Regions from separate parts of the Agrobacterium sp. 22-214-1 genome, predicted to be linked through region 1. Evidence: riboswitches for the same ligand, from Rfam matches in the RefSeq annotation. Region 1 holds a riboswitch; each other region holds the start of a gene.
What was found. A riboswitch is a leader RNA that binds a small molecule or an ion and turns the genes downstream of it on or off. The one in region 1 is predicted to bind cobalamin.

Region 1 (2,194 bases):
ATTGATAGAGCGACCAATGCTTTCCATATTGTCTTCCACACGCAGCAGAAAACACGAGACCAGTTCACCACGGCTCTTCTTGCCGGCGTTGAGGAATGTCGGCGTTGCCGGCTGGAAGCGGCCTGAAATGATTTCATCGACCAGATCGCGGGCAAGCTGCTCATCGCCACGCGCAAGGGCCAGCGCCACCATGCAGACGCGATCCTCGTAACGCTCCAGATAACGTTTTCCGTCGAAGGTCTTCAGCGTGTAGGAGGTGTAATATTTGAAGGCGCCGAGAAAGGTCGGGAAGCGGAATTTCCGGGCATAGGCTTCGTCATAGAGATCGCGGACGAAATTGAAGGAATACTGATCCAGTACCTCCTGCTCGTAATATCCCTCCGTCACCAGATAATCGAGCTTTTCCCTGAGGTTATGGAAAAAGACGGTATTCTGGTTGACGTGCTGGAGGAAATATTGCCGGGCAGCCAGGCGATCCTTGTCTAGCTGGATCTTTCCGTTCTCATCGTAAAGGTTCAGCATCGCGTTCAGCGCGTGGTAGTCCAGAGCCGCATCGAGCGGTTTCTGGGTTACGGCTGCCGGCTGTTTGACGTCCTTGCGAATGGCGCTCGAGGTCAGCGTGTCCAAAATCGTTCCAATCCATGTTTGACGTTGGCGACATCTTCCTCCGTGCCGAGAAGCTCGAAGCGATAGAGAAACGGCACTGCGCATTTGCGCGAGACGATATCTCCGGCGGATGCGAAAGCTGCGCCAAAATTCGTGTTTCCCGCCGCGATGACGCCGCGAATGAGATTTCGGTTGGAGGGCTCGTTCAAAAACCGGATGACCGGTTTCGGGACGGCGCCTTTGGTGCCACCACCCCCATAGGTGGGGGTGACCAGCACATAGGGCTCGGACACATGGGGAACATCTTCCTCAACGCCAAGCGGCAGGCGAAACAGACGCCGTCCCAGTTTCAGAAGGAAACGATGGGTGTTTTCAGAGCGGCTGGAATAATAGACGATCAGGCCCATCGCCCCGCCGCCTCAACTGATCGAGCCGATCATATCCGGCCGGAAACCCGCCCAATGGCGCTCACCGGCAACAACGACGGGCACCTGCATGTAGCCGAGGCCCCGGACATGATCGAGCGCATCCGCATCTTCGGAAATATCGACAATCTCATAGGGGACGCCGATGCGGTCGAGGGCGCGATAGGTGGCGGTGCATTGGACGCAGGCGGGCTTGCTGTAAACGGTGATGGTCATAATTTCCTCTCTCGAAGCCGGTTTCGGACACGGCTCAACATTGCCGATTGCAATCGCAATCGGACGGCGATGGTTCTGTCATTCAGGTGAGGCGCAGGGCCTTGGAAGGCTTCTCGCATTCAGGACGGAAACCGGGTCTGGTTTTCCTGGTGATGCTGCAAGCCGCGTAAAATCATTCCCTACGCCGACGAGCGCAGCAACTCAAACAAATGCACTGGCATGACTTCACCCCGAAGCTTGTTCTGGAGGGGGCAGAAAAGGGCGCACGCAAATCATTTGCGTCATACACCTTCCTCCGGACACCCCGCCCGTGGACGTTTGCGCTCAAGGCAGGTCTCCTGACTTGCGGGTCACAACATCTATTCCGGCCTTCCCGAAGCTTTCGGCTCCAGTGACCCAAATCGGAACGATGCTCACCGCTTACAGTTGCGGGGGCAGTTTCGGCCTTGCTCCGCCATAAAGGCGTTACGCACCGAATTCCCGTCTTAGCTCCCAATCCTTGCGAATCGGAAGAACCTCGAACACCACATATAGTATATGAGGAAATTTTCGCGTCAATAAATAGACACACAAAAGCCCCACCCTGTGGATCAAAAAGATTCAACACATGGTCAACAAAGGCTTAACGGCACATGCGTGCCGCCGCTCAAACAGAGAAAAGCGTTAATCTATTCCCAGATATCGATGTGAATATCGGCGGGACGGGCGTTTTCGATCACCCTTTTTCCGTTCGGAAGATCGTTTTCGAAAAGTTTGGCGTGGATATCAGCCTCGTCGAGACCGTAGCCCTGCCACCTTTTCCGCAGCCTCTCCTCCAGCACCTCGACGGACGGCCCGACAAAAATGGTGAGGTCGAAGCTTTTGGAAAGAGTTGTCCACGGCGCCTCGTCCAGCAGCAGATAATTGCCTTCAGCGAGGATAAAGCGTGTTTCCGGCGCAATCGCCCG
Region 2 (2,194 bases), on a different contig from region 1:
GGCTGCCGGGATCAAGATCCCGCGCCGGAGGGAATGAGAGCCGTTTGTCATGGAGCTGCTCAAAGTCGATAGTTTCGAGTTGCGGACAGTGGATATCGCCGATGTGGAGGCCGATCATCTGCATGCTTTGTCCATGGCTGTCGGATGGCGATATCACGCGAACGAATGGTGTTTCCTGCGGCAGTGCGGCGTCGGCCTTGCCGCGCTTGACGAAATCGATCGCGTTGTCGCAACGGCAATGCTGTTTCCTTATGATGAGGCTTTCGCGACGGTCGGCATGGTCATCGTTTCCCCCCGTTTGCAGGGGCAGGGTGTTGCACCATGGCTGGTGGGCCAACTCATTGCGGGCTACCCTGACGCGGCCCTGCGGTTGAACGCCACGGAAGCCTCGCGACGGCTTTTCGCACGGCTGGGTTTTGTCGGAGATACGGAAAAAGTACATCTCCTGCGCGGCAAGGCGCGCTGCCCTGCCGAGATGCCGACGCTTGGAAGAAAACAGAGAATCGAGCCGCTGTCCGAGGATCATTTGTCCGCCGTGGCGGATCTGGATCGGGCGGCTTTCGGTGTTTCGCGCCGGGGTGTCCTGCAACGCCTTCTCCGGGAAAATACGGGTTACGGCCTGTTCGAGGCCGATCGTCTTGCCGCCTTTGCATTGCGGCGTGCTGCGGGGCGGGGCCATATTGTCGGCCCGGTCGTCGCCGGTGACGAGGCGGATGCGATTGCGCTGGTGAGGCGACATTTTTCTGATCTCGACGATCAGCTTGTCCGTCTCGATGCCGTGCGGGATAGCGGTCTTCTGACCGAGTTCCTGGCACAATCCGGGCTGGTGGTGATCGAAACGCTCACCACCATGTCGAAAGGCGTACCGCAACCGGCAGGCTCCGGTTCCGCAAAGATTTTCGCCCTGGCGGGCCCGTCTTTGTGCTGAGGTGCGGCACTATCGCAATTGACGCCCCGCCTCATGCCCCTTATGTGAGAAAGCGACGGTTCCTGCAGCCGAAAGGCGAAGGGATTAATAGGGAACATGGTGCGGGCGATCTTTTTCGCCCAATGCCGTGGCTGCCCCCGCAACTGTAAGCGGATTGTCGTTCATCCCCGTGACGCTCCAAGGCGTCATGCCACTGTATTCTCCGGAATGCGGGAAGGCAGATGAGTGACGCAAATCCGTGAGCCAGGAGACCTGCCGTCGAAATATAAACCATCGTTACGGGCGGGGAAGCCCGGAGGAGGAGGTTGTAATGTTATTTCATAACATTTCGTTTGCGTCCTATTGCCGTTCTCCGTACAAGACGTCCCGCTGTTGCTGCGCGTTCTGACGCCTGCTGCTCTGGAATAAGATTTACTTTCGACTGGAGAACATATGTTTCATTCTAGACGCCTGCCGGTCCATGCCGGTTTTCTGGCCGCTGCGCTTGCGGCTTTGCCTGTCGCCGGCGCCAATGCTGCCGAAACCACCTATCCCCTGACGATCAACAGCTGCGGTCAGGAGATCACCTTCAGGCAGGCGCCCGCCCACACCGTGTCCGTCGGCCAGAGCACGACCGAGGTTCTTTACCTCCTCGGCCTCGCCGACAAGGTGGTCGGCACGGCGCTGTGGATCGGTCCGGTTCTGAAGGGGTACGAGGAGGCCAATGCCAGGGTCGAGCGTCTGGCTGACAATGATCCGAGCTTCGAGGCGGTCATCGGCAAGAAGCCGGACCTCGTGACGACGCAGTTCCAGTGGCAGATCGGCCCGGAAGGCGTTGTCGGAACACCGGCGCAATTCGCCGAGCTTGGCGTTCCCGTTTATACCTCGCCCGCCGATTGCATGGGCAAGGACAATTCCGGCGGCGGTGACGGCGTGCGCAACACCGTCTTCACCATGGATCTGATCTACCAGGAAATCCGCGATCTCGCCAAGATCTTCAACGTGCAGGATCGCGGTGAAGAGGTCGTTGCCGACCTGAAGAAGCGTGAAGAAGCCGCCCGCGCCAAGATCGCCTCGGCCAACGGTAAGCTTTCGGCCGTCTTCTGGTTCTCCAGCGCCGAGCTGGATATCGATCCCTATGTGGCCGGCCGCAATGGCGCGCCCGGCTACATCATGTCCGCGCTGGGGTTGAAGAACGTCATCGAAAGCGATGAAGAGTGGCCGACCGTCGGCTGGGAAACCATCGCCAAGGCAAATCCCTCCATCATCGTCGCCGGCAAAATGGAT
Region 3 (2,194 bases), on a different contig from region 1:
CCGCTGGGCGGCGAGTGCTTCCATGTCGTGCGCCACCTGCCCTTCGGCAAGGGCGGCGCCATCCACCACGGCCACGACGGCATCCACCGTCACGCGGCTCTTGATCGCCGGCCACTGGAAGGCCTGCACCAGCGGCTTCGGCAGGGCGAGGCCGGAGGTTTCGATGAGGATATGCTCCACCTTCGGCTGGCGGCTCAGAATCTGTTCGATGGCGGGCTGGAAATCATCCGCCACCGTGCAGCAGATGCAGCCATTGGCCAGTTCGACAATGTTTTCTTCCGGGCAGCTTTCAATACCGCAACCTTTGAGAATCTCGCCATCGATGCCGATATCGCCGAATTCGTTGACGATGATCGCCAGCCGCTTGCCGTCCAGTTGTTCGAGAAGGCCGCGCAGCAGCGTGGTTTTGCCAGCCCCCAGAAAGCCGGTGACGATGGTGCAGGGAACGCGGTCCAGAAGGGTGCTCATGATCTCTCCTCGGTAAAATCGAATGGGGGAATGCGCGCCACCATGCCGCGCTTTAAGGGTTCGGGGCGACCGCGCCAGGGCATCAGGCCGTCGGGGGCGGCAGCCAGCAGCCGTGCGCCGGTCAGCAAATCTTCCGCATCACCGGTCGTCAGCCCGCCGAAAACATAGGACCAGCCATTGGCGCTGCGCAGCACGGCGCTAAGCCCGCGCTTGCAATTGGCGAGGCAGTTGACGGAACGAACGGTGACACCCGTTTCCTCCGCCTTTGCGACGACGGCATCGGCGAGGCGTGAGCCGGGGCGCGGTTCGGCATTGGGGTCGGCTTCATCGCGACAGCTTCTGCAAACGAAGACGGTCACGCCGGACGCCGTTTCGTCCTGCGTGTTTCCGCCTGTACATGAAGATGTCGCTGAAATATCCAAACCGTATCGTTTCCCGCGCCTTGCAAAAAAATCTCGGGGGTGCGGATGTCGAATACGGTATGCGGACAGGCGCAAACCGGATGTTCGATCTAACCGACTGACCGGAGCACCCCGCCCGGCAGACGTTTTTCCTGAAACGGCAGGTCTCCTGGCTCGCGGCTTTACACCCTGACACCGCCTTCCCGAACCCGTTGAGGTGTCCAGTGGCTTTACGGTGCGGGCTTACCGCTTACAGTTGCGGGGGCAGCCACGGAATGACCCGGTAATCGGGCTGGAACCGTGTTCCCTCTTAGCTTTTCCCGTTGCCGGGAAAAGACCGTCAGTCCGTTACCCTTAGGCTGAACGGGCGTGAGGGTCAATGCCGCGGCCCTGTGGCCCGCACATTGCCGGGTGCGGCAAATTGGGTATAGTCGCCGCTCCGAATGGCTGGGGCACCGGGTCCCGCGCCGCTGGATAAAAAGGAAAACGCGATGACACGCGACATCAGCGACAGCGAAGCCGAACGTCACCGGCAGAAAATGGTCAACCGCAAGACGGTGCAGGACGCCGAGGTTGCGGAAAAGACCATCGAAAAAGGTCTGCTGATGATCAATACCGGTCCCGGCAAGGGCAAATCCACCGCCGCTTTCGGCCTTGCTCTGCGCATGCTCGGCACCGGGCGGCGGGTCGGCGTCGTTCAATTCATCAAGGGCGCATGGTCGACGGGAGAACAGCAGGCGCTGACTTTGTTCGGCGACAGGGTCGTGTGGCGCACCATGGGCGAGGGGTTCACCTGGGACACGCAGGATTTGAAACGCGACGTCGCGGCGGCGGCAAAGGCCTGGGAGGAAGCCAGGGTCCTGATGGCCGACGAGACCATCGGCCTGCTGATCCTCGATGAGCTGAACATCGCGCTCCGTTACGATTACCTGCCGCTGGAAGAGGTGGTCGAGACGCTTTCCAGCCGCAGGCCCGATCTGCATGTCATCGTCACCGGCCGCAACGCCAAGCAACCGCTCATCGACGCGGCCGATATGGTGACGGAAATGACCCTCGTGAAACATCACTTCAAGGCGGGCGTGAAGGCGCAGGCGGGGATAGAATTCTGACATGGCTGCACGCGTGCTGATGTTTCAGGGAACCGGCTCGGATGTCGGCAAATCGCTGATGGTGGCCGGCCTTGCCCGTGCCTTCGCCAAGCGCGGCCTGTCCGTCACGCCGTTCAAACCGCAGAACATGTCGAACAATGCGGCGGTCACCGCCGATGGCGGCGAGATTGGCCGTGCGCAGGCGCTGCAGGCACGGGCGGCGGGCGTGCCGCTTTC
Region 4 (2,194 bases), on a different contig from region 1:
CAGTTCCGTCGCGACAGCAGCCTTGCCCTCACCGAGGGCCCTGCCAAGCGTGGCAAGCTCGCCGAGCTTCTGGGTGGCGAAGGAAAGCCAGCTTTTCAGATCGGCATCGAGGCCGGTTTCCAGTTCGAGATCGACCGGGACATGCAGCAGCGAGCAGGACGGCGCGATCTGAAACGCCGCCGCACCGCGTGCCGCGATCACCGGTTCCAATCGGGTAATGATTGCAGCGAGATCAGCGCGCCAGATGTTGCGGCCGTCGATGACACCCAGCGACAGGACGCGATTTTCCGGCAACGCCTTCAACACCGTCTCCAGCGCATCGGGTGCTCGCACCAGATCGACATGAAGGCCCGCGACCGGAAGCGCTGCGACGGCTTCGAGATTGTCCTCAAGCCCACCGAAATAGGTGGCGAGCAGGATTTTCAAATCCGGCGCGGCCTTCGACAAAGCCCGATAGGCTATAGCCAGCGCGTGCCGCTCCCCCTCGGAAAGATCGAGCACGGCGACCGGCTCGTCGATCTGCACCCAGTCCGCACCGGCCGCGCGCAGGCATCGCAGCAGCTCTTCATAGACGGGCAGCAACCTTGCCAGCAGATCGAGAGGCTTGAAGGCTGCCTCGCGCGCCTTGGCAAGCTTCAGGAACGTGACCGGGCCGAGAATGACCGGACGCGTATGGATGCCGAGCGCCTTCGCCTCAAGGAAGTGGTCGACCGGCTTTTGCGAGGTGAGCACGAAATGCTGATCCTCTGAAACCTCCGGCACCATGTAGTGATAGTTGGTGTCGAACCATTTGGTCATTTCCAGCGCCGGAACGCCCTGACCATGATGCGAGTGTCCTTCATGCCCATGGCCGCAGCCTGCATGCGCTTCGCTCTGGCTGCCGCGCGCCATGGCGAAATAGGTGGAGAGGGCAACATCTCCACCCGCCCATCCATAGAGGGATGGAATGGCGCCCACCATCACGGCGGTATCGAGAACGTGATCGTAAAGGGAGAAATCGTTGGACGGGATATGGGCAATCCCCTTCTCAAGCTGGAGCGCCCAGTTTTCGGCACGCAGCCGGGCGGCGGTTTCGAGCAGTTCCGTCTCGGAAATCTTGCTGGACCAGAAGCCTTCAAGCGCGAACTTCAGTTCACGATGGCGTCCGATCCTCGGAAAACCGAGCGATGCGACTGGAATGGTCTTGTCTGGCATTGTCATACCCCATTTGGTTGTGGGGGCATGGGTAAAGCGGACGCGTGCAGGCCCGGCCTGTGCCGGACCATTGCAGCAACCACCGGGACACCCCGCCCGTGGACGTTATTTTGTCCTGGCAGGTCTCCTGGCTTACGGGTCGTCGCCTTTGTCCGTCTTCCCGGGGGTTACCCCAGTGACGTGTTGGACAAAGGCTCGCCGCTTACAGTTGCGGGGGCAGCTCCGGTCTTGCCGATCGTCGGCGCACCGGATTCCCTCTTAGCTCCGGGATCGAACAAACGAGCCCGGAGAACCATGACACCCGCATTTCTCACCACGGGCGTCACGATGTCAATAGACATAAAGAAATCTTTATATCTTTATTTCACTAAATTCAGAGAGCGACCGCACCCGGCCCCGGCACCGCACCGGGCGGCACTTTGCCCAGAATGATCATGCCAAGCACCTCGTCCTTGGTGACATCCTGCGTGCGGGCATGGCCCACCACCTTGCCGTTCTTCATCACGAAGACCCGGTCGGCCAGATCGAAGACATCGTGAATATCGTGACTGATGAGGAAGATGCCGATGCCCTGCCGTTTCAGCTCCTTGACGAGATCGCCCACCTGCGCCGTTTCCTGCGGCCCGAGTGCGGCCGTCGGCTCGTCCATGATGAGGATGCGGGCATCGAACAGAATGGCGCGGGCGATGGCGACGGATTGCCGCTGGCCGCCGGACAACGCCTTCACCGGCTCCTTGAACCGCCGGAAATTGGGGTTGAGACGCCCCATGACCTCGCGGGCCGAGGCTTCCATGGCGACATCGTCAAGCGTGCCCCATTTCGTCTTCAGCTCGCGGCCGAGATAAAGATTGGCCGCCGCATCGACATTATCGGCCACGGCCAGTGTCTGGTAGATGGTTTCGATGCCGTATTTCTTGGCATCGCGTGGATTGCGGATATCGGCGTCCTCGCCATTGATGAGAATATCGCCGCCATCGCGCCGATAGGCGCCGGAGAGGAT

Region 2: linked by a shared signal. The riboswitch ahead of ACQZ5G_RS12665 (ABC transporter substrate-binding protein) and the one ahead of nrdH (glutaredoxin-like protein NrdH) in region 1 are both predicted to bind cobalamin.
Region 3: linked by a shared signal. The riboswitch ahead of ACQZ5G_RS19110 (DUF1636 family protein) and the one ahead of nrdH (glutaredoxin-like protein NrdH) in region 1 are both predicted to bind cobalamin.
Region 4: linked by a shared signal. The riboswitch ahead of metE (5-methyltetrahydropteroyltriglutamate--homocysteine S-methyltransferase) and the one ahead of nrdH (glutaredoxin-like protein NrdH) in region 1 are both predicted to bind cobalamin.

What each region holds. Positions count from the first base shown of each region.
Region 1 covers NZ_JBNWCK010000001.1:1,939,191-1,941,384, forward strand. Annotated here, with positions in the region: gene nrdE (class 1b ribonucleoside-diphosphate reductase subunit alpha) at 1-627, opposite strand, end outside; gene nrdI (class Ib ribonucleoside-diphosphate reductase assembly flavoprotein NrdI) at 615-1,013, opposite strand; gene nrdH (glutaredoxin-like protein NrdH) at 1,026-1,247, opposite strand; cobalamin riboswitch at 1,559-1,782, opposite strand; gene ACQZ5G_RS09745 (nucleoside triphosphate hydrolase) at 1,916-2,194, opposite strand, start outside.
Region 2 covers NZ_JBNWCK010000002.1:623,552-625,745, forward strand. Annotated here, with positions in the region: gene ACQZ5G_RS12660 (GNAT family N-acetyltransferase) at 50-928, shown strand; cobalamin riboswitch at 968-1,202, shown strand; gene ACQZ5G_RS12665 (ABC transporter substrate-binding protein) at 1,361-2,194, shown strand, end outside.
Region 3 covers NZ_JBNWCK010000005.1:292,189-294,382, forward strand. Annotated here, with positions in the region: gene cobW (cobalamin biosynthesis protein CobW) at 1-468, opposite strand, end outside; gene ACQZ5G_RS19110 (DUF1636 family protein) at 465-890, opposite strand; cobalamin riboswitch at 1,012-1,226, opposite strand; gene cobO (cob(I)yrinic acid a,c-diamide adenosyltransferase) at 1,361-1,978, shown strand; gene ACQZ5G_RS19120 (cobyric acid synthase) at 1,980-2,194, shown strand, end outside.
Region 4 covers NZ_JBNWCK010000002.1:258,291-260,484, reverse strand. Annotated here, with positions in the region: gene metE (5-methyltetrahydropteroyltriglutamate--homocysteine S-methyltransferase) at 1-1,194, opposite strand, end outside; cobalamin riboswitch at 1,295-1,506, opposite strand; gene ACQZ5G_RS10985 (ATP-binding cassette domain-containing protein) at 1,568-2,194, opposite strand, start outside.